One region of the Exiguobacterium sp. EA-TM-5 genome, then DNA from elsewhere that is predicted to be linked to it. Evidence: riboswitches for the same ligand, from Rfam matches in the RefSeq annotation. Region 1 holds a riboswitch; each other region holds the start of a gene.

Region 1 (10,197 bases):
TTTCCAGCTTTCACGTAACGAACGGTTTGACCTTCATAATCCTCGAACGGATTCGTCATCATGACGGAATAGATATCGCCGACAGCGTAATCGGTAGGTGCATCGCTCACTTTAGACGCGCACGTTTTTTGGATGACAGTTCGTTCTTTAGCTGACAAGGTGCGAGATTCTTTTTCGTTGAATTGCCCTCCGTCATACATTTGCGATAAGTAATCCCATTTAAAATTTGGGGCGTCACTTTGGCAACCGCTTAATGCTAGTGTTGCTCCAAGTGTGAGTCCGATCCAGTAACGTTTGTTCATTTGTTAAGCACCTCACTGAGTGCTTCACTTGTCGTACCCGACAGCTTCGCACCGTTCTTTGATCCTGGTTTAACGACATAGATTTCAAGCTTTTTGGCGCGTTTGCGTTCAAATAGCTCGAACGTTTGGCTTTTTCCTTGGCGCATCAATGTTAATTTTTTCTGATTTAGTTTCGTGCCCTGTGGCTCCATGACGTCGGTCTCTTTTAATTCCTGAGCGATTTTTTTCGCTAATTTATCCGGTATTGCCGAGACAAACTTATAATCGCTCTCGACGAGCTGTTTCGGTGATTGATGGATAAAACCGACATAGCTGGTTGGCGATGTATCAAAGAATACGTATTTGTAATTCGCGGGTTTTTCGTAAGTCGGATTGAGACGCATATAAATCGATGTTTCCTGAATGATTTTGCCTTCTTCTTTCTTCCGAACAGTCGCAAAAGGAACCGTCTGTCCCACTGAAAGTGTATCAGGAAGTTGTTTTCGTTCGATTTGATACGATTGCCCCATCACATGATCTTGAATGACGGATGGAATTCCGATACGATCACCACTGGTCATTAGTTCGATTGATGTGTGCTGCAAACCACTATTCGGAATGACACGAAAAGCTAAATTCAATTCGGAACCGGATAGGGATTCGGTCGTCTCAAAAAGTGTTTGTTCGTCGTCCTTACTTTTGTCTTTCATGAAAAGAACGAATTGACCTTCCGGTGGTAAGGACAGCTGGTAGGACGGGAAGAGGTAATGTCCCATCTCTTTCGATTGCTTACTTTCTTCATTCTCCTGTTTTTGCTGATCCATTACTTTTTTTGGTACAGGTTTAAAGCGGACAATCGTCAATTTAGCTTTAACCGGTTGTTTTGACCAATCGACGAATGGATAATCACTTCGTTTAATCTGATGGACCGCATAATCCGCATGGCGTATCGGCTGACATGCCAGATAGTCTTTTTTTTCGTCTGATAGGAAACGAGCGTGTTGGAACTCACGCCCTTGGATATTTGCAGGTAGGAAATACAAATCGAATCCTTCGTGTTGCACGTATCGGTCAGGTAAGCGCTTCATGTCAGATTTTTGCTGACAACCCTTCAACAAAGCAGCAGTTTGTTTTTTCGGGATATCCGGTATCTCTTGACCATCAAAGGTAGTCGAAATACCGCCCCAGTAATTGGCATCGTATGTAAGATCTAAGTATTGTTCTTTACCGCATCCGGCAAGTAGGACTACGCCTGCGAGAATACCGGTATGTATATAGCGTCTCATGGAAAACCTCCTTTATCCTAGTGACTATATTTTACCATAATTTCTAGAATAGACAGAATTTTCTATAATACTTTAGCATCAAGATGTTTGACATCTCTTGACTCGGGAATAATAGATGCATGCACGGTCAATCTATTACTATGGGGGTTTTATGATGGGTACATTCATTCAATCAGTTGATGGCACGAAGATTTACGTCGAGGATGTCGGATCGGGTCAACCGGTCGTCTTTTTACACGGCTGGCCTGCAAACAACAACATGTTCGAGTATCAAAAGAATCTGCTCGTCGAAGAAGGGTACCGTTACGTTGGGATCGATTATCGTGGTTATGGCAAATCAGATGCACCAGCAACGGGATACGATTATAAGACGATGGCGTCCGATATCAATGAAGTCATCGAACAGCTGAAATTATCGAATGTCACGTTGCTCGGTTTCTCGATGGGAGGAGGAATTGCCTTGTCCTATCTCTTGCAATACGGGGATTCAAAAGTCAGCAAGCTTGTTCTCGCCGGAGCCGCAGCCCCTGTCTTTACACAACGCGACGGCTATCCATACGGGATGACAAAAGAAGAAGTTGATGCATTGATTGCCGACACGAAACAAGATCGTCCGTCGATGCTCAAAGGATTCGGGGAAATCTTCTTTGCGAAGGAACATCCAGAACCACTCCAACAATGGTTCCATGGTCTTAGCATTGCCGCTTCGTCACACGGTACGATTCAGTCAGCAATTGCATTACGTGATGAAGACTTACGTGGAAAACTCGGGAACATCAAAGTCGATACGTTGATCATCCACGGTAAAAAAGACCAAGTTTGTCCGTTCGAGTTCGCGGAAGAAATGCAAAAGGAAATTCCACATGCACGACTCGAAGTCTTCGAAGAGAGTGGGCACGGGATGTTGCTCGACGAACAAGACAAGTTCAACGAGACGTTGCTGTCGTATGTCAAAGGAAACCAAACGGTCTAATCCAAAAACAAGCAGTGGACAGTGTCCATTGCTTGTTTTTTGCATAAAAAAGTGTGCGCCGGCGCATACTTTTAAGAACGATACTTCCGCATGAACCGTTGATCAATCCAGCGCTTGAGGTACCAACCGAACGGATGAATTGAGAAATATTTGCCATACAGGGAAACCGCATGACGTGGTCCCATCGATAAAATCGTTAAATAGTGTTTCTGAGGACGATACGACTGAAGTGGTTCCTCCTGTAAGAAGTGAAGAAGATTTTTAAGTAATATCGGAGCTTGCCGGACCGCTGTGACGCCATTTTTCGGAATCTCGGGATAGGAGACAAGTGTTGCTGCGTCACCCGCTGCAAATAGACCCGGATGATCGAGCGCTTGCAACTGTTCATTGACGAGTAGGAATCCGTCTTCCGTGTAAAGATTGCTACCTGCAAATAATGCCGGTGCTTTGGCACCCGTTAAGCGGATGATCGCATCCGAATTAATTGGTGAGTGATGTGAAAAGTGAAGAGGAGACACCTCGTTCAGTGGTCGTTCCCGAATCCAGTACACATCGAGTTCTATTAACCGTCGTGAAACAGCTTTTGCTGATGGATGTCCTGAAAGTAACTCTGGATCCGTGATCAGAGTGATCGGTACACCCGCTGCTTTCAAGGACGCTGCCATCTCGACGGCAGCTGCGCCGCTTCCAATGACGACCGGACACTTTGCTTGTTGCAGACGCTTTAATGTATCCGGTAAGCGATAATTCGGCTTGATCGATAAACGCGTCGTATCTTCTGTCCAGTCAAACGAGCCAATGTTCGTTGAAGCGACATCATACGTGTAGTGTCTGCCAGATGCACCGAAGACAACTTTTTCAACAGGATCAATCTTTACGACAGTCTCTTCTATGAATTGTTTATCATGGGCATGACATAAAGCGGCAACGTCGACACGAATTTCATCGATATCGTATGTTCCGTCAGCAAGTCCTGAGTACATACCCGAGTAGTATTGATACGTCGATGCGTTCAAGATCAACCACTCGACGTCTTCTGTTGGTCCCTCTGTAATGCAATGCAGATGGGCATGACCTGCACCAATCAAGATGATTCGTTTCATGTCGTTCTCCTTCAGTCTGTCTTGCTAAAGTGTACCCGGATACGGGTGGTGGTAATCATAGCAAAAAGATGAGACAAATGAACGACACGATGGCGAGTAGATACATGATATCCCGACGACTAACCTCCGGAATTTCATAATACGTCCGCTCTGCTGAGAAGTGCCGTGCTTCCATGGCGATGGCCATCCGTTCTGCTCGCTGGATTGAACGTGTAAAGAGAGGTAAACCGATCGACAGAAAGGCGTCACCTGGGAAGCGACTGTGAACGTTGCGGATCATCCGGACTTGTCGTAAGACTCGCACCTCTTCGATTAATTGCGGAAGAAAGCGGATCCCAGCGAGAAAGCCATAGGCGAAGCGGGGCGATAACTTCGTCTGATGAATTAAGCTCATTACAAACTGTGTCGCATCAGTCGTTGTGACGAAGGCGAGGCTCAAGCAGACGAACGCTGCCATTCGTAAGGCGAGCAACCAGCCATGCATGGTGCTCTCTGTCGTGACATGGAACCAACCGAATGACCAGATGGTGTCTGTTCCTTTACCGAAAGCAGCCATCATCCAGAATGTCAGCACGAACAACAAACTGTAAGGCGCGAGCCGTTTCAAGAAATCGATGGGACCCCAGCCGGACAGAAGTAACAAACCAATTGCCAATCCAAGGAACACGAGCGTCTTGACCCAATCGGTTGTTGCAATCAGGGCAAACATGATCAAAAATAATCCGCTTCCTTTGATGACAGGATTGAGCTTAGCGAACAGGGATGCGTTCGTTTGCAATGTGATGCACCTCCTGACGTTGGTAACAAAGCGGACGTTGGAGCTGACAGCGCGTAAGTAAGGCAATATCAGCGAACAATTCGTTCGGACGACCATCAAAAACGATACGTCCTTGCTCCATGACGAGAACACGATGGGCGTAACGGGCGACGAGCTCCATATCATGCGTTGCCATGACGAGCGTCGTCCCATGCTGTTGTTCCGTTTGCAATTGCTCGATGAGACGCTCGGTCGTCAATCCGTCCTGTCCGAAGGTCGGCTCATCAAGTAATAACAAATCTTTCGCCTGTCCGAGCATCGTTGCGACACTGAGCCGTCTTTGTTGCCCGGTACTGAGAGCAAGCGGCGATTGTTGTTTGACAGATGTCAGTTCCAAGCGATCGAGTAACGCCTTCCGTTCGTCGCTCGTCGCTACCCGGTGACTCCAGTCGATTTCCGCTTCGACTGTCAGCTTGAGAAACTGCAGATCCGGTTGTTGAAAGATGTAGCCGACTTGTTCGTAAAAACGACGCTTGGAATACCGGTGAGCCGGACGATTGCGGAATTGATACGTTCCGCGCTGAGGTAGCAACCGACCGAGTGTCGCGAGTAGCGTACTTTTTCCGGAACCATTTGCTCCAAGTACCATGACCCATTCACCCGTTTGAAGTGAAAACGTCGCACGGGTCAGCGGATAAGGTGCTTTTGTCGACAATTCAGAAACGTGCAACAAGGGAGTTCCTGCTGTAACGACAGGGGGAGGCGCAAAAAGTCGTGCCGCTTGTGGTCCAGCTGGTAATGTCTCGATTGTATAAGGAAAGAGCGACGGAACGGCGATGCCTTTCGCTTGAAGCCGCACGTAGGCATGCGGGAACAGATCCCGTGGATGCGCTGTCTCGGTAATCGCTCCGTCTTCAAGTAAGACGACTTGGTCGACATACGGTAAACAGACATCGAGTTGGTGCTCGATTAAGACGATCGTTAAATCGTGTTCTTTCTGGATTTGAAAGATCAATGCCATCAGTTCGTGTTGCCCGATTGGATCAATCTGCGCCGTTGGTTCATCGAGCAGTAGAATGGTTGGTTCGAGTGCTAGGACTGCGGCGAGCGCGAGGCGCTGTTTCATCCCCCCGGATAGACTCGCGATCGGTGTCGAGAAGGGGAGAGGGAGACCGACGAGTGCGAGTAAGCGTTCAATTCGTTCCTCCATCTCCGCACTTGGAATCGACCGGTTTTCTAAACTAAAAGCGATTTCGCGTCCGATCGTTTCCATGCAGAACTGTTCTTCTGGATTTTGAAATAAGACTCCGACCGAACCGGACCGGGTAACGGTACCAGTCTGTTCGACTTCAATCGTCTCCGGTGTCAGTCCGGCTAGGGCATGAAGCAGTGTCGTCTTGCCACTCCCACTGCGTCCAAGCAAAAGGGTCGTTCCTTGTTCGATCGTCAGCGATACATGATCGAGCACCGATTTCATCTGACCCGGATAGCGGATGCTGAGGTCGTCGACAGTAATCATGCGACTTCCCGTTTCGCACGTCCGGCTGCAAAACCACTTAACACACCAGTCGCAACGAGGCGACGGACGAGAATCCATGCGAGTAAGCCCCCAAGTAACGCACCGCTGATCAATTGTAAGCCAATCGTCGCGAGTAACGTCGTCGTCGTATAATAACTGAATCCGTTTGCAATCAGACTGTAGACGATACTTCCGACGGCTGCTCCGACACCAGACAACATCAGTGTCCATGCGTCATAACGACGGTAACGCGTCATCGCAAAGACGAGTTCCGCACCAAGACCTTGGCAGACACCAATTAACAGTGCCGATAAACCGAAGTGACTCCCCGTGAACAGCTCAACGGCTGCCGCGACGACTTCCGCAATTAAAGCGGCTCCTGGCTTTTGGATGATCGCTGCGACAAGTGGACTTGCGATGATCCAAATTCCGAACATCCAGTTAGCACCGACGGGACCGAAGATCGCAGACATCGGTAACCACAGTGTCGACCAACCGAGATAGATGACACCGCAAGCGACGGCGAGCATCATCATGACCATGATTTCTTTCATTTTCCAGTGTTGCATTAGATACGTCCTCCTTAGAATGGGGGAGACAACAAAAAAGACCGCCCTCCGTAAAAAAGAGAGCGGTCCTCAGAAAAACTGCGCGCAGCAGGAGTCATTGGATGTGATCGCTCCACTTTCCTACGCTAGTATGAACTAGATCAGGTTCGAAGGGTCCGAAGTGAATCGTCTCAGCCAATGGGCTCCCCTAGTGGATATAGTGAATAGTTGATACGCTGTTCACTTTAGGCAATCTTCTGTCTATTGTCAAGACACAAAAAAACGATACGCCACGAGAGGCGTATCGTTGAAGAACTTATTTGTTGTCTTCGTTGTCTTCTTTTGTTTCTTCTGAAGACTCTTCTGGTGCTTCCGCTTCGTTGTCTGCGCCAGCTTCAGCTTGTGCCTCAGCTTCTGCTTCTTCGATTTCTTCAAGCTCTTGCTCAAGTGTCGACTCAACGACTGCTGCGACTTGAATGTCGCCTTCAGTGACGATACGGAAATCTTTTTGCTCTGGAAGATCGGCTACAGAGATCGAATCTCCGATTTCGAGGTTCGTGACGTCAACTTCGACGTTCTCTGGTAATTTATCTGGTGTAGCTGCAACTGTTACTTTAAAGAGTGTTTGTGAGAGGAATCCGCCAACTTTTGCACCGGCTGCTTCTCCAACGAGTACAACGTCTGCTTCCACTTCTGTTTCTTCATCCATTTTCACAGCGATGAATTCAACGTGATCGACGGTTGGTGTGAAGACATCCATGTCACGACGGTTAATCAAGACGTTGATGTTTTTACCGTCGAGTTTAAGTGAAATCAAGACGTTCTCACCGTTTTCTCGGACGATTTTAAGCAATTCTTTTTCTTCAAATGCGATTGGTGTACTTTCCACTTTGTAACCATACACGACACCAAGAGCTTTTCCTTCATGACGTAATTGTTTACGGAGTGAGCGTGGACGTACCTCGCGTTTTTCGGCTGTTAATTTAACTGACATGTTCATTTCCCCCTTGAATTTGGTATAGCCCTCAAAAGGTAATGAATGCTGGAGCAGGACAAGTCCTGAACAATTTAAGTATGCTAAGACAATCGGTTTCAGACTCTCTTGAATCTGACGCTTTCGTGACTTTGCATTTCTCTCCCAGGTCATTACGCTGATATTGAGAAACATGTGTGAGTAAGTCACCGGTTTGATGCGGTGCTAGTGAGTTTATACCCCTAAGTTTTAAAACCTTAAACATCTTTTTTTATTTTTTTAAAGTCGAAAGACCTCAAAACCCCTTGAAATCAAGGGTTGAGAGGTCTTTCGTTTTTTTCGTTTTTTATGGTGATTCGTTGATTTTCACGGACTAAAACACGAACGAGACGTTCAATTTGCCGCATCGTCGTCTGTCCCATCGTCGAAATTTGGAGCCACTGATTGCGAACAAGATAGTCGCTTTCGTATTGGACATGATAACCCTGAATCCGGAGAGTATCGCCTACATCAGTTGCTGACGGATGGACGATCGTTAGGATGCCTGGTGCTTGTGCTTCTTGTTGCGCGAGCAGTTGGAAGCCAGTTGCGCGGACGGCTTGTTCAAGATAGGTCATCTTGATTGCGGCTTGATCGAGATCGAGAGCATCCAGTGCTGCCTGACAAGCGAGCAACAGATTCGAGGACCCAGAAAAAGCAATCCCATCCGCATAGAGACCGAGATCCAGATAACGTGGAATAGAGGGAGAAGGTAAGACGCTATCTACGTGCCCGATGAACGCAAGACCTGGTAATCCCCCAATCGCTTTTCCAGAGACGGTCGTGACGAAAGTGCAGCCAGCGTATGAAAAACGCCCAGTCCCAACGGCGCTGATCGCATCGACGACGAGTTCAGTTCGTTGAGGTAACAACTCTTTTACTGCATCAAGGTCATAGAGGACACCCGTCGACGTCTCGCAATGCGTTAACCAGACCCAGTCATACGTCGTCTCATTCAATTGATGTGCAAGTTGTTCCACGTTGATTGGATGACCAAGCGGAAGTAGATGGATGTCAAATGACTTTCCGGCACGTGACGCGTGATCGATCAAGCGTTGACCAAACTCACCTCCGTTTAGGATTAACCCATGCCCGCTGAGTTGTTGCGCCACGATATCGTTCGCAAGGGTACCGCTACCGACAGCCATCGAGACATGCGGAAGATCCAGCAAGTGACACATACGACCTCGTAAGTCTCGATCAAGTTGTCGCATCGATGCTGTTCGGTGTGGGCGTGGTGCTTGTTGCGCCGCCTGGCGAACTGTCGGCGCGACTTCGACTGGTCCCGCTAGAAAATGCAAAGGACGTAAGACGTCCGCGATGACGGAGCGTTCGTATGTCGCGCGCGACAACAACATCGGTACGAATTGAGCTTCACCACTGCCGAGCGTCGGTGCAAATGGTATGAAACCGAACCGTGCATATAGTTTCGCTTCTCGTGTCGTCCCACTGATATAGACGTAGTCAATCGTTTCCCGCTCTAAGAAAACCATCAAAAAACGCATCAGTTGCATGAATGTACGGCTATTGCGGTATTCTGGTCGAACGCTGAGTAAGCGGATCTCTGCTGGGGCTGTCAGTGTCTCATCTAACGTCACGCCTTTTTCTTCAAGCGAAAAGGGACGATTCGTTCGAATGGCGATCATGGCAACGAGTCGATCGTCTTCCTTACCAATTAAGTAAGTGTTCTGATCATGGAAACGATCAATTCGCTTTCGTTCGATGTTCGGTTGATGCTGCGGAATCTCTTCCGTGAAGGTGAGGTAGTTCAATTCATGGATTGCTTCCGCGTCGTCCGCAGTTGCAATAGAAAAGTCGATCATCGAGACGTCCTCCTTATGTAATGACTGGCTTGTGAAGTGCATCATGAGCCCATAGGACAAGTAGACTCACAGCGACTGTACACAAGATATTGATTGGTCCCGCATTAAAGGAGACTGGTAGTAATGGGAATAGAATAACCGGAATCAGCCCCGCTTTGACGCTATCTTTCGTTACGAGATAAGAAAGTCCGAGTATGCCTAATCCACCTAGGTATGCCCATGGTGTAATGGAAAAGACGATTCCCGAAAAAACAGCGTACCCTTTGCCACCGCTTCGCGGATGAAACAGCGGAAACAAGTGACCGATGAGCACGGCAAGAGCGACGGGGTAAAACGCGTCGGTTAGATGCAAGGCAAGGACTGTCTTCGCAGCATCAAACAAGTAGACGAATAAAAAGGCCGGAATCCCACCGGCGCGATGGGCGTTACGGGCTCCGATGTTTCCCGAGCCGACTTGTGCCAAATCAGTGCGGCTGATGTACTTCCAAAGTGTCCCGCCAAGGATGCTGCCGATGAGATAACCAAGTAGGAGATCAAGGATCACCGTTGTTCCTCCTTTGTCGTTACGAGATGAACGAGTTCCTTAACGGTCAAAGCATCACTGTCCGGTGCCGTTAAGACAGCATCAATCATTTGTGCTTTTCGATCTTGTAATTCTGTCATTTTCTCTTCGATCGTACCGCGAGTCAGCAATTTGATGACCGTCACGTCAGACTGTTGTCCGAGACGATGAGCACGGTCAGCTGCCTGTTGTTCGACGGCCGGATTCCACCAACTATCAAAGAGAATGACGGTATCAGCGGACGCGAGATTGAGTCCCGTTCCACCAGCTTTAAGGGAAATCAAGAAGAGATCGACTTCACCATCATTGAACCGATCGCATAATGCAACCCGA
Region 2 (10,197 bases), on a different replicon from region 1:
TTCTTTGAGATAGAAGTTGATGTTCTTTGTAGTCTCTTGTTTTTTATCGTAATAAAAGCTCTTATAGGCTGATGCCCCTATGATAACAATCCCTACAATCATAAGAATAGAAACGAACAAATATGCCTTTTTCATAATGATGCCCCCTCAAATCAATATAAGATTCTAAGTATTAATGCTAACATTAATATCCCGTTTGATGCATCAGTTACATTATAAAGATTATTTAATAGTACGTTTCAATGGAGGTAAAACCATATTCAATTATCATTACAAGTTGTAAGAAGTCAGGGAAAGTATTCTATAAAGCGAAATCTATCGTTCAATTGTAAGTTGGTAATATCCTTTTTGAATTCGGGGAAATTTCAATAAAAGAGTGTTACATTAATTATTGTTATATATATATTGATTGGGGGTATTTCTTTGCGAAAAATCGGCTTTCTTTTTCTATTAGCTAGCTCTTCAAAGCTTTGGTTATCTATATACCTAACTGATTTTTATATGCTTAAGAAGTTAGATGTATATGGTAGTATTGGAGAAAATGGATTTTCAGCAGTTCCAAATCTTGTTTTGTGGATCATTGGGTTAGAGTTCGTGATTGGGATATTGTTGATGATCTCAGGTGAAAAATTATTTACTATGAAGAGAAAATAGACGACGGATATTTAATAAAAAGTCATCGCTTCCTTATGGATTTGATGACTTTTTCTGCAATTACACGCAAAATGACGATTTTTCTAATAAAAACTTTATACATTTCAACTTGAGATAAAGTAGATAGAAGGATAGTTGTATAAACCATGGATTTTTTTATAGAACGTCATTTTGTATCTTTTTATTTAGTGTTATTTCTTAAACCTATTTGTTTTTCTATTACTGATACATAACTTATCAAAAAATTGTTTGCAGTAAAGTGATTCGAATATTCCACGGTATCTCTATTTTTCTCAAATCCTTGAATGACTCCATTCAAGGATTTTTTTATTTTTGATGCTGACACTCCGTTCATGAAGAATCTAAATCACTATGAATAACAGAAAGTGAATCATAGCCAATCTTCTAACAATAAAAAAAGAGTAATAAAAAAACATTGACTTCTCACTGTACTGACCATATCATACAGTTATAAAGTGTATTAGTGTTTTAATACAACATTCATTAAGAGAGGTGATGTTATTGCATTTTGATCAACGTACCCCGATTTATCTACAAGTACTTTATTGGTTTAAAAAACGTATTGTTATGGGCGAATTCAAAAGAGGGGAAAGTATCCCTTCGCGTCGCGCACTGGCAAATGAGCTTAAAATTCATCCGAATACCGCGCAAAAAGTATATAAGGAACTGGAAGATCAACGGTTGATTACAACTGACCGTAACGTACCGAGTAAGGTGACGCTGGATCAATCCATCATTGATCGAGTGCGAATAGAGCTTCTTGAAAATGCAGTGAAGCAATTCGTAGAGTCGATATATGCAATCCAGATTCCATTAGAAGAGGTCATCATTAATTTTGAAAAAGAATACAACATTCGAAAAAGGAGTGAGCTAGATGCTTGAAGTCCGTGGATTACGAAAGTCATATGGTCCAAAAAAAAATGTCCTGAACGATGTATCGTTCACTGTTCCATTAAATCAACTTACCTGTCTTATTGGATTGAATGGGGAAGGCAAATCCACCATTTTGAAAGCCATCATGGGCTTAGTCCCAGTAGATGCTGGAACAATCAAAGTGGATGGGAAAACGACCCACGATAGCATCGCTTTCGTTCCGGATCTTTCTACGATGCCTGGGTATATGAGCGTCGGAGAAGCCGTCGCCTATATGCGCGACTATTATCCGGATTGGGATCAACAAGTAGCAGAGGAGCTGATGGGGTTCTTTAAACTGATGGCGACAGACCGCATCGCCAATTTATCGAAAGGGAATAAAGCAAAGGTTAATCTGTTGATTGGATTTGCGATGAATCGACCTTACTTACTGCTCGATGAACCGTTGGCTGGGATTGATTTATTTACGAAAGAACAAATTGCGTGGATCTTCTCTAGTCACTATATGGAAGGGAAGGGCATCTTGATGACGACTCATGAGATTGCAGAAGTGGAACATCTCATCGACCGCGTTATTTTTCTTCAGAACGGGACCATCATACAGGAAGATGACTCGGAAGAGATGCGTGAGCTTTACGGGAAATCAGTACAGGATCGAATGAGGGAGGTCTATCAGACATGAAGAAATTCTTTATGCTATCAAACGAGGAAATCAAGCGAAGCTTCAAACTATACCTTTCGATATTGACGATGTTAGTGATTGTTGAACTCACATCGGTCGTATATCAGGTTCTTCATTATCAATCCAAGCTGGAGGATTTGATGAAAAAAGAGCGACTTACGGAAATGGAAGCCGTTGATCAATTGAATGGACCGTTGACGTTTGGCGATGCGACCAACTACTTCAAGTACATGATTGCAATCGGTATCATGTTCACGATTCTATATGCTTTTCAGATTTGGTACCGCGATTGGTATGGCGAGTCCAAGTACATCTACCGTTTATTGATGCTACCGGGTAAACGCATCACAATCCTCTTATCCAAACTGACAACAGTATTAGTATTTGTATGTGGTTTCATGGGCATCCAGTGGATCACGATTCTTTTAAGTCGTCGACTCTACGAATGGTTACTCCCGGAACATTTACAAGCTGCATCAAAAATCATCGGGGAGTCAGCTGCGTTGAACATGCTCTATACCTTCAATGTGATCGATACATTCGTCATTCTAGCGCTCGCACTCTTCGTCATCACGATGGTCTTCTTGTTCGTTTTGACAGAACGGTCCTATCAAAAAGGGAAAGCTTTGCTGACGATCGCAAAGGATGTAGCGCTCTTAATCGTACCATTCATTGCATTACGTTACTTATTTGATCTGACTAGCATTCTGATCCCGAATCAACAAGTATTCGTCTATCTTTCCTTTATCCTCATCTATTTTGCGTATATAAGTTGGAAATGTGTTCGACTACTGAACCATAAAGTATCTATTTAATCATTAGAAGGAGGAAGTCATGAGACGATATAAAGAACTGATCATCGTAGGAGGCATTGCTGGCGTCACCTTACTCAGTTATTTTGGTTACGCCGTAAGCATTAAAGGATCGGATTATGAAGTCGAGAGTATACGAAAAGAAAATGCAGAAGCTCTTAAAAAAGTAAACATCGAGATTGAAAATGGAGACATCAAGCCTACTCAATACAATATCCAATTGGACGGTCAAATCCATAGTGAGTCGCAGAACTATATCACAGGGTTGTTCAATAGCTACGCTGCAGACTTCCCTGCTGATTTCTATCGCTTTCTTTCTAAGGAAGACGTATTTACTAGTGAAATGGGCTCGCGGACATACGGAATTGAAGTAAAGGCATCTCAGTTGAACTATCATTCTTATGACAAAAGTACACAGAAACAATTTAAAAAGACGCTTTCTCATCGTTTAACGGTACCGGATCGTGAAATGGCTGACATCCGTGTCTTCCATCAAGACGGCATGAACGTATACGTCCAACGGGATGATCATGGAGCAAAGGAAAAATCGACGGTGTTATTACTCAACCTTGCAAAAGGAAAAGTGGAGACGCTTCAATCCAAGCAACTCAAGACTAATCAAGAGCGTCATTATGTGGCAGTGAACGACTATGGAATTGTCTATCGTGAAATCGCATATGATGCGGAAGGGGTAGAAAAAGATAGCGCTTATTATCTAGATAACGGCAAAGGTATCAAACGAATCAAAGCACTTGATGCGTATGCAGCGGAAGGGAACTTTAATGCTGATGAAAATAGCCAATCACTGATCGCTTACGGTACGTTTGATTCAGAAAAAAGTAAAAGCATCAAATGGAGTACCTATGACTTTAAGACGAATCAAGTCAAGCAACATCAAGTGGAAGGGCAGCATGCTTACCGCTTCAATGGCTCCTATACAATGATTGCGCAGGGAAAGCTATACCATATCGCTAATATCAATGATTCGGATTTCCAAGTCACGGTAGTCGATACGAAAAGTGAATCGATTTCGTATCAAGGAATCATCAAAGATAAAAATGCTAAAAAGAATCGTTTGGTACAGGATGTCACTGTATCGGAGTAATCTTGATAGACGCATAGGTTCATCTCGTTCACTTGATTCTTAGAGTACTCGAAATGAATTTATCTGTTAGAGTCATTGACAGGGGTTTTCAAGACCACTACAGTGAAAGTAACTTAAATAGAATCACTAGGGGTGTTGTTAAACTGAGATGAGTAGCTACTCAAACCCTTTGAACCTGAACTAGGTCGTACTAGCGTAGGGAAGTGTAAACTCTGATGAACAAGCGGAGACGATGATGTCGCTCTTTGCTATGTGATTATTTAGACGTGCGCAACTTTCCTTTTGGAGAGTTGCGTTTTTTTATTTACTACTTCGCTATTTAAGTTGCAGAAATGGATGAGGGAGTGGACAAGAATGAGCAGAACAGTTTTAGTGACGGGCAGTAGCCGAGGACTTGGGGCGACGATTGCAAGGGTGTTAGTGAACAATGGATTTAAAGTGGTGATTAATTACTATAAAAGCAAAGAGGCGGCAGAAAACCTTGTGATCGAACTGGGAGCAGAGAATGCACTTGTCTTGTATGCAGATGTCACGAAGCGGGAAGATGTTGAGAGCATGATGCAATCCGCAACAGCACATTATGGTCAAATCGATGTTGTCGTCAATAATGCATTAGTAGATTTTAAATTTGATCCGGTTGCTCAAAAATCGTTCATCGATTTAGAGTGGGAAGATTATCAAAAGCAACTGGATGGAACGCTAAAAGCGGCTTTTTACACCATCCAAAGTGTCCTGCCGCAATTTATGGAACGACATAGCGGTAGTATCATCAGCATTGGAACAAACCTTTATCAAAACCCAGTTGTTCCTTATCATGAATACACAACAGCAAAAGCAGGCTTAATAGGATTTACTCGCAATTTGGCCGCGGAACTAGGTCAATATGGCATAAACGTGAATGTCGTCTCCGGTGGATTGTTGAAAGTAACAGATGCGAGTGCTGTGACAACCCCTGAAGTATTTGACTTAATTGCCCAATCGACCCCATTGAAAAGAGTGACAAGTCCAGAAGAAGTAGCGCAAATGGTCGCCTTCTTGGCATCAGAAGCAGCATCCGGGATTACGGGTCAAAACGTAACGGTCGATGGTGGTCTAACGATGAACTAAGGCAGACGTCTAAAGAGATTCACAGCGATGAAAGAAGGGAGTCATGAAAGGAAGATGACGAACAGGAATCAGTTAAATATTGGCGTTTTGTTATATGGATGTGGTCATCACCAAGCCGCATGGTTGATGCCTGATTCTGCAATTGAAGAAATCGGAGAGAGTCGCTATTATCAGCGTTTGGCTCAAATAGCGGAAGGCGGATGTTTGGATGCGGTATTTTTTGCTGACAATCAATCCTTTCCGGCTACCAATGCGACGGATTTACCTGCCTTTTGGTTGGATCCTTTAATTAATCTGACGGCTATTTCTCAAGTGACGAATCATATAGGATTAGTCTCTACGATATCGAGCACGTTCTCCAATCCATATACAACAGCCAGGCAACTCCTAAGTCTCGATCATGTGACGAAAGGACGAGTAGGCTGGAACTTAGTGACTTCGATGACAGATTGGGAAGCGTTAAACCACGGGATGGAGACACTACCTCCAAGGGAAGAACGATACAACAAGGCGGAAGAATTTGCGAGTTTGATGGAAAAGCTATTTTTATCGTGGGACCAAGCAGCTTTTCTCTCAAATCGATCAAATAACCAATTGATTGATCCTGAACGGATTCAAGCTACCGATCATGCTGGAGCGTATTTCAGCGTAAAAGGTCCCTTGTCTACGCCACGTAGTCCCCAAGGAAAGCCAGTAGCGATGCAAGCGGGGGCTTCTGAACAAGGGATTGCCCTTGCAGCAAAACATGCGGATGCTGTCTATTCTGTGTCATGGAATTTTAAACAAGCCCATGCTTTTCGTGAAAAACTCCATAAGCAAATTACACAGACTGAATCACCCAATCGGAAGATTAAGATATACCCAGGCTTAGTAACGTATGTTGGTAAAACAAGAGAAGAGGCACTAGCCAAAAAAGCCGAACTAGATGAAAAATTACCGGTTGTCAATGCATTAAAACAATTGAGTTTCTTTTTGCAACAGGACTGCTCCACATGGGATCTCGAAGCAAAGATTCCGATCTTACCATCAATTGAAGATTTTTCAGGTCCCATTGGACGCTATCAAACGATTCTAGAGATTATCGAAGATACGGATCCGACGCTCAAAGAACTGTTAGGCTATTTAGCAGCCGGAGGAGGGCACCTTACATTGATTGGTACTCCGGAAGAAATTGTGGATCAGATGGAAACTTGGTTTAACGAAGGAGTGGCGGATGGCTTCAACTTAATGCCACCGTCACTACCATCAAGTTTAGAAGATTTTGTAGACATGATCATTCCTGAGTTACAAAAAAGAGGATTGTTTAAAGTGTCCTATCAAAGTACTACATTTAGAGAGCATCTAGGTTTAATTGATTAAATTAGATGAAAAGTTTAGTTAAATTCCGAAAAGATTTCGAAGAAAGCCTTAAAGATCAAATATGAATCGGCGTGACTTACGATTTACGAACTTTAAGATTTAGATGAAAGAAACGATACAAATCTTAGTGTTGCAAAATCTCGAATGGGAAGCTCAGCATCCAGAGGAAATTGAATTATATCGTGAAATCTCAGAGACGCGATTATCGAGCTGTAAAAATATAATCACACTGATTTAAATGTTAAAAAGCGACATTTGTAATATGATAATTACAATTTTTAAAATTAAAATGCTATATTTTTCTTATACTAATTAAAGGGGGGGGTTGTTTGGCTGGTACTTTTGATTCTTTGAATTCAATTTTTTACTTGTTAGTTTTTCTGGTTTTATTAAATGTAATCTTCTTGGTTATTCCATCTAAAATTTCGTCTTTTGTATACATATCATTTAATACAGTAGTCCTCGCCGTCATTTCAATCATGTTGTTTTTCAAAGCGGGTTCTTTAACTGACGATCTAAATAAAGATGGATCAAGCGTGCCATTTTATTTAACTATTATCATTGGAATTCTTGTTATTATTGCAATTCCATTAGGTCTTAAAAACAAAAAGTGAAGAACTCTTAAGTTCTTCGCTCAGATTGTAGACAAACCCTCATTTCGTGATCGGAATGAGGGTTTGTTGTATGTACTCCCCATTAAAACGTATTGAAGACATGGATTCCCAAAGGAATCCCAGGACCAATTCGCAAGCTTTTTGAGGTTCAAGGCAATGAAAGTAAGCATCGCTTGGAGCGTCGTTTTTTTCAGCCCTCGATAGCGGCTCCAACGCATGCCATGCTTCTCTTTGGTGTCTGTGAATACACGTTCAATTGTTTCCTGACGCTTTCGATACAACTCACGATTCACAACTGTATGTCTGAGGTGCTCCACTTCATCCATCGCCTCTTTCCAGAGATGGCGATGGATGACTTTTCTGTGGTCGCGACACTGTGTACATTGGGAGAAATCAATGAAGAAGCCATCTTTATCGATGGTACGAAGCTAGAGGCGAATGCGAACCGATATACTTTTGTTTGGCGGAAATCGATCGAACGTCATAGTACGTCTCTCGTGGACAAATCGAACCGTATCTATGACAACCTCGTCGAACAAGACATCCTGCCGGAAATTGAACGTGAAAGCCCGGACGAGCTCACCCTCTCAGAACTCGAACACATGGGTGAAGCTGTAGACGCACATATCGCCTCCATCAACCAAAAAATCGAGGCGAGTAAGGACATCCAAGAAAGAAAACGCCTACGTTCTGAACGGAAGGAACCACGTCTCCTTCGAAAGGAGATTACAGATTTCATCGAGCGGAAACAGAGATATGCCATCCAAAAGAGGACGCTCGCTGGACGGAATAGCTATTCGAAAACGGACACGGACGCGACGTTCATGCGAATGAAAAAAGATCACATGCAAAATGGACAACTCAAGCCAGGCTATAACGTTCAAATCGCAACCGAAGGACAATACACACTCGCTTATGATATTTATCCAAACCCGACGGATACCCGGACGTTACTCCCTTTCTTAGATAAGGTCAGCTCATATTTACCACTACCACCACATATCGTTGCGGATGCCGGCTATGGGAGTCAGGAGAATTATCAGGATATTCTGATGCGCCGTGGGCGCATTCCACTCATCCCTTACACGATGTTCTAAAAAGAAAAGTCGCGAAAATGGCGCAATGATCCATTTAACACAGCAAACTGGCCTTATGATGAAAGGTCGGATCGTTTTGTGTGCCCTAATGGACAAAACGTAACGTTCCGTTACATGTCCAAGAGAACAGATCGGTACGGATTCACGCGTGATTTCAAGGTGTATGAAAGCGAAGGGTGTGATGGCTGCCCGTTTCGCTCCCGTTGTACCAAGGCCAAAGAGGGTCGTCACCGATAGGTACACATAAACACTTCATGGGAAGAACAAAAAGAACAGATGAAAAAATGGCTTTCAGATCAAAAAACAGGATCCCTCTATGCGAAGCGGAAGATAGACATGGAACCAGTTTTTGGATATCTGAAGGCTAATTTGAGTTTCACTCGCTTTTCTGTGAGAGGAAAAGCGAAGGTGAAGCGTGAGCTCGGCTTTATCCTCATGGCCGTAAATTTAAGAAAATGGCTCATCCAAAGCGTTGCCCGAAGGGCAGCTTGACGAGAGACAACGAAAAAAGAAGGAATTGCACATCCTGAGTGATGACAATTCCTTCTTTTTGTTAAATTCAGCTAGTTATGTCCCAGCCTCGTTTTTATGTCAAAAAGAACTAGAACATCTAATAGTCAACATGAATTTTTATCGGATTTGGAGCGAAATTACTTCTATTTAACTGAATTTTCGGATTCTATTGTCGACATTCGAGAACAATATCCGCTGTTGCCGTTAGAAGAAACACTTGTCATTGCCGATGAATTAGGAATTAAACATCCAAATGATCCGAAAACTGGTGAACCAATTGTCATGACAACTGATTTTTTATTAACAGTAGATAAAGGTGAAGGTAGCGTAGAGCTTGCCAGAACAATAAAAATGAAAGATGAACTTTTAAAAGAACGGGTTCTTGAGAAGTTTGAAATTGAGCGTGTTTATTGGAAAAAAAGAGGTGTGGACTGGGGTATTGTGACGGAATTAGAAATACTTAAAACACTGGCACGAAATATTAGTTATATACATGACTATTATGATATTCAACAATATGATGCATACCAAAATATTAGTCCACAATCTATTGAAGATTTAGGAATTGAATTATTGAAGAGAGTATTAGATACGGATAAAAGTATTCGATAAATCACAAATTTGTTTGATAAAGAAGTGCACTTGTCTTTAGGCAGCGGAATGACATTATTTTATCATTTGTTAGCTCAAAAAATCGTTCAAATAGATATGTTAAAACCACTAAATATAGAAGAAACTATGGTTATTCAAACCATTGACGAAAGTAAATTAAAGCAGGTGAAATACGGATGATTTATATTAATCAAGTGTTGCAATCTGTGAAGGACTCAAAACGAATACCTATTGTTGAAATCAAAGAATCCTATGTGTATATCGTTAATGTGGATGCTATTACATCAATGCCTAAGAAAGAGCTATTCACATCGTTTTTAACAGACGTAGAACAAAGAGAATGGATTATTATTACGGATCCATTTGCATGTGTAATTGAAGATGAAGACTTAACAGATATTCAAATTCAGAAACGAGATTTAGATTGGGATATTGTTCAAAAATATTGTTTAAAACATATGAATGATTTGCTTCAGAAGAATGGTAGAGAAATAAAAATTAAGGAGATAGCTCAGGAATTAGATGTCACACCTACAAAAGTAAAAAAACTCCTCAGTCGTTATTGGCAGCGTGGGATGAATAAGAATGCAATGTTACCTGATTATGCAAAATCCGGTGGTAGAGGCAAAACTAAAAAGTTAAGTAATGATAAGGTTGGTCGTCCACGTAGAATAGCTATAAGTGGAGAACAGCGAAGCGGGATCAACATCACAGACGAGATTAAAATCCAATTTGAGCATGCGATTAA
Region 3 (10,197 bases), 370 kb from region 1:
GGTACCGGGATTGGTTAGGAGAAACAAAGTATATTTATCGTTTACTAATGCTTCCTGGAAGTCGAGCAAGCATCTTCTTCTCGAAATTGACGACAGTCTTTTTGATCATCATAAGTTTTATTGGAATTCAGTGGTGTGTATTGCAATCAAGTTTTTATCTATTTGATTGGTTGATTCAACCGGAATACAAAAACCAGAGTGGCTTAAGTCCAGTTCGAAACGTTATGAACGATTTTTATACGATGAATCTGATCGACTTGGGAATCATTCTCGCCATTTCACTATTCATTGTCAGTATTATTTTCTTGTTGGTTTTAATCGAACGTTCATTTCGTAAAGGTAAAGCAATCATCAGAATTGGACTTGAAATTTTTGTTCCTGTTGCCTTAACCATTGGTATATTAGTGCTTTTAGATGAAACACGTCTCTTACTAGAGACAGAGGCAATGTTTCTTCTGATTGGGTTAGGTCTGTGTTACTTCACGTATATTATCTGGAAAAGTCTTCGATTACTGCAACGAAAAATCACGGTGTGAGGAGTATACTATGCGAACCTATAAATATATGTTATGTCTTGGAGTCATTTGTATTTTGACACTTGGAGTGTATGTCGTGTACTCTTCTTCAACAGAAGAACCTACATTTACGGTTCAAACGATACAGGGAACTCCAAATGATCGATTGGTGAAACAACTTCAATTCGAGTTCAATGATCCTGAAAGTTATAAAACAGATTACGAAGTCACGTTAAAAGGAGAAGTTGAAAAAAAGCGAACGAATTATTTGTCTGAGTTCGCTAGAGATTACTCCGACGTGACGGATGCTCCACGCAGTTTCCGGCATTTCATGAGCCAAATCGAATTATCACGATATGAGCAAGACAAAGAGGTATTTGGATTACACGTCAATGAAGATGGATCATGGGAACTACAATCGTGGAAACGTGGCACGGAAAAGGTGCAGACTGTTTCTTTACCAAAACCGGCAAAGACTAAAGGGATCTACTATCGACCATTTCAACGAACGAAACAGAAGTTATATGTTAAACGAATTGGCGATGTTGTACAAAAACCAGGTACAAACAATATCTACGTAATTGATTTAAAGAAAAAAACAGTCCAACTCATGGATTTACCATTTCAACTAACAGAAGATGATGAGGTACTTGCCATTTATCAGAATCGTGTCTTATACCGACAGATGCCTGACGACGCCAAGACAAGAGTTTATCTGAGAGACAATTCAACATCGACACGATTGAAGTTCCTTGAAGTTGAAGACATGTGGGACACACGTGTGATAGACGAAGGTGCCGTCGTAGGGATGACAGAGAACATGACTGAAACGAAAATCAATTGGTCGACGTACGACTTACGAACAAAGCAATTCACGCAGCATCGTTTTGATTTACCAAAACGAGATGCCAATGAAGTGCAACGACACACATCGGCAATCCTTGAGAACGATTTAGTGTATTCCTTCATCGAGACAAAGAAAAATGGCACATCTATCCTTGTTTTAGATGCACGGACTGAAGAAGTTCGATATGAGGGAACAATTAAATATGACATGCCTAAGAGTGACCTTCAACTCAACGGGATGACAATTAACTGAACTACAAAAAAGTGAAATATTTGAAACCTCCTGTTTTCTTCCAACGTATAAAGACTATACAAAGGGGGAGCTCACATGCAATTCTTGATTTTTGTCATCTTCGCAGGTGCCATGTACTGGTTCTACTACAATTTCCTACTCGGATATCGTAAGAAAAACATCACGTTGACGTTTGACGATCGGTTTTATTCACTCGACGAACATGTCGCAGCAATCGAACAAAAGCTCGCAACGGATGGGCACTCGGCACGTTATCTCGGTGACCGTCGTTTTGAAGTCGATGGTAAACCTTATTTGTTCCTCGAGCGGACGGTCTCTGTCGGTGGAACTCCGACACAGCAGACGATTCTCGAACAACAAAAAAAATAACTCTCCCGCGTGCGGGAGAGTTTTTCGTTAGACCGGAATTCGGTCAAGGGGATGTGGTTGCTGCGACGAGCGATACCAGCGCATGATCCAGTGATCGATGCCGATGTAATACGCAAAGCGTCCTGCAGCAAGTAAGACGACAGCTGCTGCTAGGAAGACCGGGTTCAACGCAATCGTCCCTGCAAGTAAGTAATTGAGATTCATGATGCTCCCGACGACGAGTGCAGGAACCGTCAACAGACTAAGAATCAACAAAATGCCGACGACGAGTTCCGCGAACGGAATCAGGGCGTTGATCACCCCGACGTTCGGTAAGGCGAGTTGCTCGATCCACGTCGCATACCACGAACTGACGAGTGCATCTTCGCCTGTCGCTTTTGCGAGCGCTCCTTCGAGAAACGGTTTTGCATCGAAGCCATTGATGTACTTGCCGATTCCGGCGATGAACCACTGAATTCCGAGCCAGAGTCGGATGATTGTCAACAGACCAAGACCGATCATGTGTAATGCTTTCACTTTCAGACACTCCTCTACTACAACATAGTCCCCATCATACTGAAAAAACGTCAGTCAGATGGGGACTATCATCATAACGTCATCGAACCGTCATCGACCTGTTACAAAAAAGCATAAGGTAACGGTTTCACGACCGTTGATCGAGGCGATGACTGATCGCGGTCAATAACGCAGCAACGAGCGCGACTAGTCCACCGACGAGTGCCGTGTTCATCATCGGACCGTTCGCATAGACGATTCCACCGAGTGCGGAACCGAAGGCGATCCCAACGTTACTTGCGACAGGCATCAATGAAGCAGCGAGTCCTTTTGCTTCCGGATTGAACTTTTCAGCGAGATCAATCAAGTAGATCTGTGTCGAAGTCGTCAGTAAAATTGACATCAGCGACATCAAAGCGATATTAAACAGACCAAGTGAAAGGGATGCTGTTGTGAAGTATAACGCAGCAAGGACGATCGCTTGCACGACGAAGACGAATCGTAAGCGACCCATCGGATTTTTGCTGGCGATTTTACCGGCAAGGATGTTACTGAAGATCGAGACGACACCGTAAGCGAGCAAGATCGGACTGATCCATGTCTTCGCGATGCCGAGTTCCGTTTGGAGGATTGGTACAAGGTACGTGTAGACGACGTACGTTGCCCCGAAGCCGAACGACGGAATAAAGAAGGCGATCAAGATCCGTGGGTTGGCTAACAATCCGAGCTGCTCTTTAATCGAACCAGAACCGGTCGATTGCTGGACGGGAACGATCTTCCATACGGCGAGGAACGCGATTAATCCCATGAATGTCGTCAGCCAGAACGTGGCTTCGAATCCAGCGTGTTGACCGATGAACGTACCAATCGGAACACCAAGGACGTTTGCGAGTGTAAAACCACCGAAAATGAACGAGACGGCAACACCGCGCTTCGCGACCGGAACACCGTCACTTGCGACGACCATCGCGAGTGAAATCAAGACGCCGGTCAAGATGGCTGTCAGGATACGGGTTGCGAGCAATACTTCATAACTTGGTGCAAAACTACTGGCAAGATTCAGTAAGACCCAGGCAAGTAACAGACGTAGGATCAGGCGACGCCGTTCCAGATGACCGGTCATCGACATGACGATTGGTGTACCAATCGCAAAGGAGATGGCAAAGGCTGAGACGAGCGTACCCGCTGTTGCGATCGTGATATCAAGGGCTGAGGAGATTTCAGCGAGGATTCCGACGATGACGAATTCGCTCGTTCCGAGAACGAACGTCAGGAGCGACAACGTGGCAATCAAGAGCCAATCGCGTCGACTTAAACGAGTAGTAGGTGACATGGATGATTCCTCAATTCTAGCGCTTGCGCGCGAAACTATGAGTAACAGGATAGCACGAAACGATTTCGTCGGGTATCGCAAAGCGTGATTCCGAGAAAAGAACCATTATTCAAAATAGCGCGTGAATTTCCAAGGTTTCTGTTTTTTGCGTATACTACAGGAGAAGACTACTGATAAAGGAGTGGAAACGATGCAAGCGACAGTGACATGGAACAAACAGATGGGGTTTAGTGGACAAACAGAATCAGGTCATCATCTCGCGATGGACGCAGCACCCGAAAACGGCGGTGAAAACCAAGCGCCACGACCGACCGAGCTCCTGCTACATGCCGTTGCCGGCTGTACTGGGATTGATATCGTCTCGATTTTAGAGAAGATGCGCTTGACGATCACTCATTTCGAGATGGATATTGAAGGAGAACGGGCAGAGGATCATCCACGGCGTTTCACATCGATCTCGATTCATTACCGACTCGAAGGTGATTTGCCGGAAGATAAGGTCCGTCGTGCCATTTCGTTATCAAAAGATAAATATTGTTCGGTCTCACAATCCCTGAACGCTGAGATTTCCGTCTATTATTCCATCAATGGTGTCCGGAGCGAGGATCCTTTGTGAAGAAGACTGTACTGATCGGCTGCCTGTTGCTTGCAGGGTGTGCGCAGGAGACGACGGAATCAACGAAACCATCACAACCAGAAGCGAAGCAACCGACTGAAGCGAAGAAGCCAAAGCCTGAGCCGACGAAGGAAGAACGACAACACGCACAACTAAAACAACAACTGGCAGCGATGTCGACGTCTGAAAAAATCGATCAGCTCCTCTATATCGGAGTCGCTGGTACGGAACTTTCAGCGGCAGACCGGCAGTTGTTGCGGACGCATGCGATTGGTGGCGTCTTACTGCTCGGCGGAAACATCACGTCAGAAGAACAATTGTTAACGTTCACGCGTGCGATTCAAGAGACGAACCAAAAGCCATATGCGTTCGTCGGGATTGACGAGGAAGGCGGACGGGTCAGTCGGGTACCTGATCAACGATTACGTCTGCCGACGAGTCAACGTATGGCGCAAGGCGCAAATATGGCGAAAATGGAAGACGTCGGACGCACGCTCGGTCATGTATCGCGGTACTATGGATTCAACATGGACTTTGCACCAGTCCTTGACGTTAACAGTAATCCGAACAATCCGATCATCGGTGATCGTGCCTTAAGTGCAGAGCCGAAGACCGTCGCGACGTTCGGTACAGCACTGATGCACGGGATGCAAGAGACTGGCACGATTCCGGTCGTCAAACATTTTCCTGGTCACGGTAATACGAGTGTCGATTCCCATGTTGGACTGCCGAAAGTGACGGCATCAAAGGAAGAACTGAAGCGAACGGAACTGTTACCGTTCCAAGAAGCGATTCAAGAGGGGGCCGAGATGATAATGGTCGCCCATATTCTGTATCCCGCGTATGACGATCAAAATCCATCCTCGCTCTCGAAGCCGATCCTGACTGATCTCTTGCGTCAGAAACTCGGATTCAACGGCGTCATCATCACAGATGATCTCGTCATGGGAGCGATCACGCAACAATACGGTCTTGCGGAAGCGGCGCGGCAATCACTCGTCAATGGAGCTGACATGGCAATGTTTTCAGAGGCAGGTGCTTATGCGAAAGTTCATGCTGAAGTGATGCAAGCCGTCAAAGATGAAACGCTGACGACCGAGATGCTCGATGCGAAAGTGATGCGAATCCTGAAGCTGAAGCAGACGTATGCCAACAGCCAGAAGCAACAGCGACCGACGAAATCGGAGCTCGTTCAGCAAGTGGAAGCGCTCAACTAGGACTAGCGAAGGAAAGCGACTCATGCTAGACTAATGGGGCAAGCCAATTAAACACGAAAAGACACTAGGGGAGTCTCCCAGCAGACTGAGACGGAAGTATCCGGACCCTTTGAACCTGATCTAGTTCGTACTAGCGGAGGGAAGTGGCTCGAAACCTTAGATATCCTTAGCGCTGCAGCGCATTTTCGGACCACTCCTTTCAACATCGGGAGTGGTCCTTTTTCGTCTAGAAAGGAAGATATGATGCGTTTACATCTGATTTCAACAGGTTCGATCGATTTGCGAGATGGGGCCGAAATCTTTCAATTCCTTCAACCCTATACCAATCAATTGCATCTGCGGGAACCGAACTTATCAGCGGCAGAATTACTTGATCTAATTGAAACACTCCTTCGGCAAGGATATTTGCCTGATCAATTAACGGTCCATGACCGCGTCGACGTTGCGCATGTCGCTGGCATCGGTGTGCAGTTGACCCGACGATCCTTACGCGTCGGTGATGTCCGAAGACACTTTCCAGATCTGACAATCGGTAAATCCGTCCATTCACTGGCAGAGGCGCTCGCGGCTGAGGCAGAAGGAGCTGATCAATTGCTCTACGGTCATATTTATCCGACGGCGTCGAAGCAGGATCTTCCGCCACGTGGTGTTGATGCTCTCAAACAAGTCGTTACCTTCACGACAAAACCAGTCATCGCAATCGGCGGCATCACACTAGATCGTATTCCTGAGATCGCAGCGACCGGTGCAACCGGAATCGCCGTCTTATCCGGCATCCTCGGTCAAACGGACCCACTTGCTGCCATTCAGCGTTATCAGGAGGTTAGGGTATGACGGATCACATCATCATTGGTGGTGGAGTCATTGGTTTGACGCTTGCTTACAGTCTCGCCTGTCAGAACGAATCCGTTCTTGTCCTTGAGCGCGAAACATGCGGTCAAGGGACGAGTCGCGCAGCTGCCGGAATGCTTGCGACGGATATTGAGCTACGTGATGAACTGCATGCGCTAGCCGCTCGAAGTCGCCGTCTGTATCCGTTACTCGCACGTCGACTTGAACGGGAGACTGGCATCGATTGCGGCTACCTGGAACAACCGTTTTTGTTAAAACGAGACGGACAAGAATACTTATTTCCATCGGTCGGTCAAATCGACCCGCGACGAATGACCAATGCATTGATGTGTGCCTTACACGCACGTGGCGTATCGATTGAAGAACAGGTGGATGTCACGCGTCTCGAGGAGAGTGATGATGTCGTGAAGATCGAGTCGAATACTGGAATATGGACGGGACGTACGGTAACGGTGGCTGCTGGGCGCGGATCACAAGCAATACTTGCGACAGCCGACATTTCGATTGCGACATATGGCGTCAAAGGCGAGTGTTTGGCGGTCCGTCTCGCGGGACGACCGTTAAGCTCGATTCTGTTCAATGATTCTGTCTATCTTGTACCGAAAGCGGACGGACGGATTTTGATCGGTGCGACCGAATTACCGCACGATGAGACGGTCGGCGTCAGTGTCGCGGGGGTTACGTCACTGCTTCATGCAGCAGTGCGGCTTTATCCACCGATTCGTGATGCAGTCATCGAAGAAGTCTGGTCCGGCGTACGACCACAAACGATATCCGGCTTACCGTACATCGGAGTCGCTTCGTCATCGCGTCGCATCTTCCTAGCGACCGGTCATCACCGGCATGGGATTTTACTCGCACCGGCGACAGCGGAGGTCTTGGCAAATACATTACGGTTGATCCAGAAGGAGGAAGTCCGATGAACATTACGATTAACGGAAACGACCATAAGATCGAACAGATTGAAACAATCGAGGATATGCTCGTGCAACTCGGCTTGGGGGAAAAGCTCGTCATCGTCGAACAGAACCGAGTGATCATCGATCGCGGGGCTTACGGTCAGACGGTCGTTCGGGATCATGACACATTTGAAATCGTTCATTTCGTAGGAGGAGGATAAACATGCTGAAAATTGGAGAAAAGACATTTGACTCACGGTTATTACTCGGTACAGGAAAATATACGAATGCTACGGTACAGCAGGAGGCGATTGACGCTTCGGCTTCACAAATCTTGACGTTCGCTATCCGGAGACTCGACATCTTTGATAAACAACAATCGAATTTCTTAGAGTCGCTTGATTTAACGAAGTACGATTTACTGCCGAACACAGCTGGTGCGAAGACAGCAGAGGAAGCCGTCCGGTTAGCGAAGCTCGCACGAGCATCCGGGATGTGTGACATGGTAAAAGTTGAAGTGATCGGTTGCGACAAGACCTTGTTACCGGACCCAATCGAGACATTACGCGCCTCTGAAGAGTTGCTTAAAGAAGGATTCATCGTCTTACCATATACTTCGGACGACGTCGTCCTTGCACGACGCCTCGAAGAACTCGGCTGTCACGCGATCATGCCAGCAGCATCACCAATCGGCTCCGGGCAAGGTATTCTCAACCCACTTCATCTGCAATTCATTATCGAACAGACAACGGTCCCGGTCATCGTCGACGCCGGCATTGGTTCACCGACTGATGTTGCCTATGCGATGGAACTTGGAGCGGACGGTGTCTTATTGAACTCAGCGGTCGCCCATGCTCAAGACCCGGTCAAGATGGCGCGCGCGATGCGACTAGCAGTTGAAGCGGGACGTTTAGGATACGAAGCGGGACGGATTGAGAAGAAACAATATGCGATCGCGAGTAGTCCAACGAGTGGATTGATTCGATGAACCGCTACTCACGCCAAACTCGGTTTCAACCGATCGGGGAATCCGGACAAGAGCGCTTTTCAGCAGCAAAGGTGCTGATCATCGGGATGGGGGCGCTCGGAACCGCATCGGCAGAACAACTCGTTCGTGCCGGTGTCGGCGTCGTCCGAATCGTCGATCGGGATTACGTCGAGTGGAGTAATCTACAACGGCAACAGCTTTATACCGAGGACGATGCGCGTCACATCGTACCGAAGGCGATTGCTGCGAAAGCGCGTCTTGAGGCAATCAATTCGACGGTGACGATCGAAGCACACGTATTAGACGTCGACCGGGCGTCACTGACGTGGCTGTTAGACGACATCGATTTGATCATCGACGCGACGGATAATTTCGATATTCGTTTACTGATGAACGACATGGCATTGATGCGATCGATTCCGTGGATTTACGGTGGATGTGTCGGTAGTTATGGGATTACTTTCACTGTTCGTCCGGGGGAGACACCGTGTCTCCATTGTTTACTCGATCAATTACCACGTGATCAGGAGACGTGTGATACGGCAGGAATCATCAGTCCAGCTGTTCAGATGGTCGCCTCTCTACAAGTGACAGAAGCGCTGAAGTGGTTAAGTGGAAAGACGGATGCCATGCGGACACGTTTACTTGCCTTTGATGTGTGGTCGAATACATTCCAACAAATCAACGTTCAATCGTTGAAGCAAAAGGAATGTCCCTCATGTGGTACTCAACCGACGTATCCTTATTTATCGGATCAGACGGTCCGTTTTACAGCACTTTGCGGTCGCGACGCTGTCCAAATTCGGGGGGACGGTAAGCGGGATCTCGAACAGTTGAAGCGACGCCTTCAGCCGGTCGCAGCAATTTCTGCTCACAATCCGTATTTACTTGCTTTTACAATAGAAGAACATCGAATGGTCGCCTTTCAAGATGGGCGCGTCTTAATTCATGGTGAATCCGATCTCGTCAAAGCCAAACGACTCTATCATGCCTATTTCGGGTAAACGTTCAAAAAACAGTAAACTAATTTTTGATATACGTGTTTTAAATGTTTGAAAAACAGGTAAATAAGACTTCAGACGTAAAACGGTCTATAGGTTTTGAACGTGAAGAGGAGTGATTCAGATGAAACAAGAATTCGATCCGATGAAGGATCAGGCACAGACGGAAGAGAAACAGGCAGTTGTCCAACAAGCCAACTGGAATCCGGATCGGTACCGGACGAACTTGAACCCATTCTATCTGTCACCTTGTAGTGTCGAACGTAGAGAAGATGTGCATCAGGATGCATCGAAGATTCTCGAAGTCGAGACGTCGTCGCCCCTCCAACAACTTTTTGAACACAATCAAGCAACGCATACATCCGAACCAACGGGCAAAAAATTCAAAACAGGCATCGTCGTCGGCGTCGGCGCGATCATTGGCGGATCGGTTTCCGTGATTCGTTCTGTCCAACGTTTTAGAAAGCAACGGACGAAATAATACGCTCGTTGTGAAAGCACAGAAAGCAGGAGGCATTCGCCTCCTGCTTAGTTTGTAAATCCCCTCATTTCAAAAGTAGAATGAGGGGATTTTGCATGTGTTTATTTTCTTACTTAAATAAAAAAATCATGAACTAGTTACATTATCAAATGCAGTAGATTTCCCGTTTAAATAGACATCGATGATTTCATGTTCAGGATCTAACGTTAATTTATAGACATGTTGTTTCGCATTCTTACTAGTATCGTTAGATTCATCTAATTTTATCTTTACCGTATTTTCTTGCGATTCAAGATCAGTATCAACTGATTTTTTTGTGCGATACACAACAT

Evidence for each region. A riboswitch is a leader RNA that binds a small molecule or an ion and turns the genes downstream of it on or off. The one in region 1 is predicted to bind thiamine pyrophosphate.
Region 2: it holds a riboswitch for thiamine pyrophosphate, as region 1 does, so the genes downstream of both, ACV3PA_RS17055 (3-oxoacyl-ACP reductase) here and ACV3PA_RS10410 (ECF transporter S component) in region 1, are expected to answer to the same signal.
Region 3: it holds a riboswitch for thiamine pyrophosphate, as region 1 does, so the genes downstream of both, ACV3PA_RS12595 (thiamine phosphate synthase) here and ACV3PA_RS10410 (ECF transporter S component) in region 1, are expected to answer to the same signal.

What each region holds. Positions count from the first base shown of each region.
Region 1 covers NZ_CM132670.1:1,999,986-2,010,182, forward strand. The annotation lists gene ACV3PA_RS10380 (hypothetical protein) at 1-302, opposite strand, end outside; gene ACV3PA_RS10385 (hypothetical protein) at 299-1,567, opposite strand; gene ACV3PA_RS10390 (alpha/beta fold hydrolase) at 1,722-2,540, shown strand; gene ACV3PA_RS10395 (NAD(P)/FAD-dependent oxidoreductase) at 2,612-3,643, opposite strand; gene ACV3PA_RS10400 (energy-coupling factor transporter transmembrane component T family protein) at 3,699-4,421, opposite strand; gene ACV3PA_RS10405 (ABC transporter ATP-binding protein) at 4,393-5,919, opposite strand; gene ACV3PA_RS10410 (ECF transporter S component) at 5,916-6,488, opposite strand; TPP riboswitch at 6,589-6,687, opposite strand; gene ACV3PA_RS10415 (50S ribosomal protein L25/general stress protein Ctc) at 6,784-7,461, opposite strand; gene ACV3PA_RS10420 (GNAT family N-acetyltransferase) at 7,752-9,302, opposite strand; gene ACV3PA_RS10425 (glycerol-3-phosphate acyltransferase) at 9,316-9,846, opposite strand; gene ACV3PA_RS10430 (DEAD/DEAH box helicase) at 9,843-10,197, opposite strand, start outside.
Region 2 covers NZ_JBSRPW010000003.1:150,421-160,617, forward strand. The annotation lists gene ACV3PA_RS17030 (DUF3139 domain-containing protein) at 1-135, opposite strand, end outside; gene ACV3PA_RS17035 (GntR family transcriptional regulator) at 1,171-1,557, shown strand; gene ACV3PA_RS17040 (ABC transporter ATP-binding protein) at 1,550-2,230, shown strand; gene ACV3PA_RS17045 (hypothetical protein) at 2,227-3,045, shown strand; gene ACV3PA_RS17050 (hypothetical protein) at 3,065-4,147, shown strand; TPP riboswitch at 4,266-4,366, shown strand; gene ACV3PA_RS17055 (3-oxoacyl-ACP reductase) at 4,502-5,254, shown strand; gene ACV3PA_RS17060 (LLM class flavin-dependent oxidoreductase) at 5,309-6,613, shown strand; gene ACV3PA_RS17065 (hypothetical protein) at 6,943-7,227, shown strand; partial or broken gene ACV3PA_RS17070 (transposase) at 7,248-7,616, opposite strand; partial or broken gene ACV3PA_RS17075 (IS1182 family transposase) at 7,620-8,816, shown strand; gene ACV3PA_RS17080 (TnsA endonuclease N-terminal domain-containing protein) at 9,036-9,449, shown strand; gene ACV3PA_RS17085 (hypothetical protein) at 9,474-9,629, shown strand; gene ACV3PA_RS17090 (Mu transposase C-terminal domain-containing protein) at 9,626-10,197, shown strand, end outside.
Region 3 covers NZ_CM132670.1:2,374,091-2,384,287, reverse strand. The annotation lists gene ACV3PA_RS12630 (hypothetical protein) at 1-536, shown strand, start outside; gene ACV3PA_RS12625 (hypothetical protein) at 547-1,614, shown strand; gene ACV3PA_RS12620 (hypothetical protein) at 1,690-1,983, shown strand; gene ACV3PA_RS12615 (DoxX family membrane protein) at 2,011-2,499, opposite strand; gene ACV3PA_RS12610 (MFS transporter) at 2,627-3,811, opposite strand; gene ACV3PA_RS12605 (OsmC family protein) at 4,002-4,427, shown strand; gene nagZ (beta-N-acetylhexosaminidase) at 4,424-5,644, shown strand; TPP riboswitch at 5,701-5,803, shown strand; gene ACV3PA_RS12595 (thiamine phosphate synthase) at 5,885-6,478, shown strand; gene ACV3PA_RS12590 (FAD-dependent oxidoreductase) at 6,475-7,419, shown strand; gene thiS (sulfur carrier protein ThiS) at 7,416-7,616, shown strand; gene ACV3PA_RS12580 (thiazole synthase) at 7,619-8,383, shown strand; gene ACV3PA_RS12575 (ThiF family adenylyltransferase) at 8,380-9,387, shown strand; gene ACV3PA_RS12570 (hypothetical protein) at 9,509-9,865, shown strand; gene ACV3PA_RS12565 (putative periplasmic lipoprotein) at 9,992-10,197, opposite strand, start outside.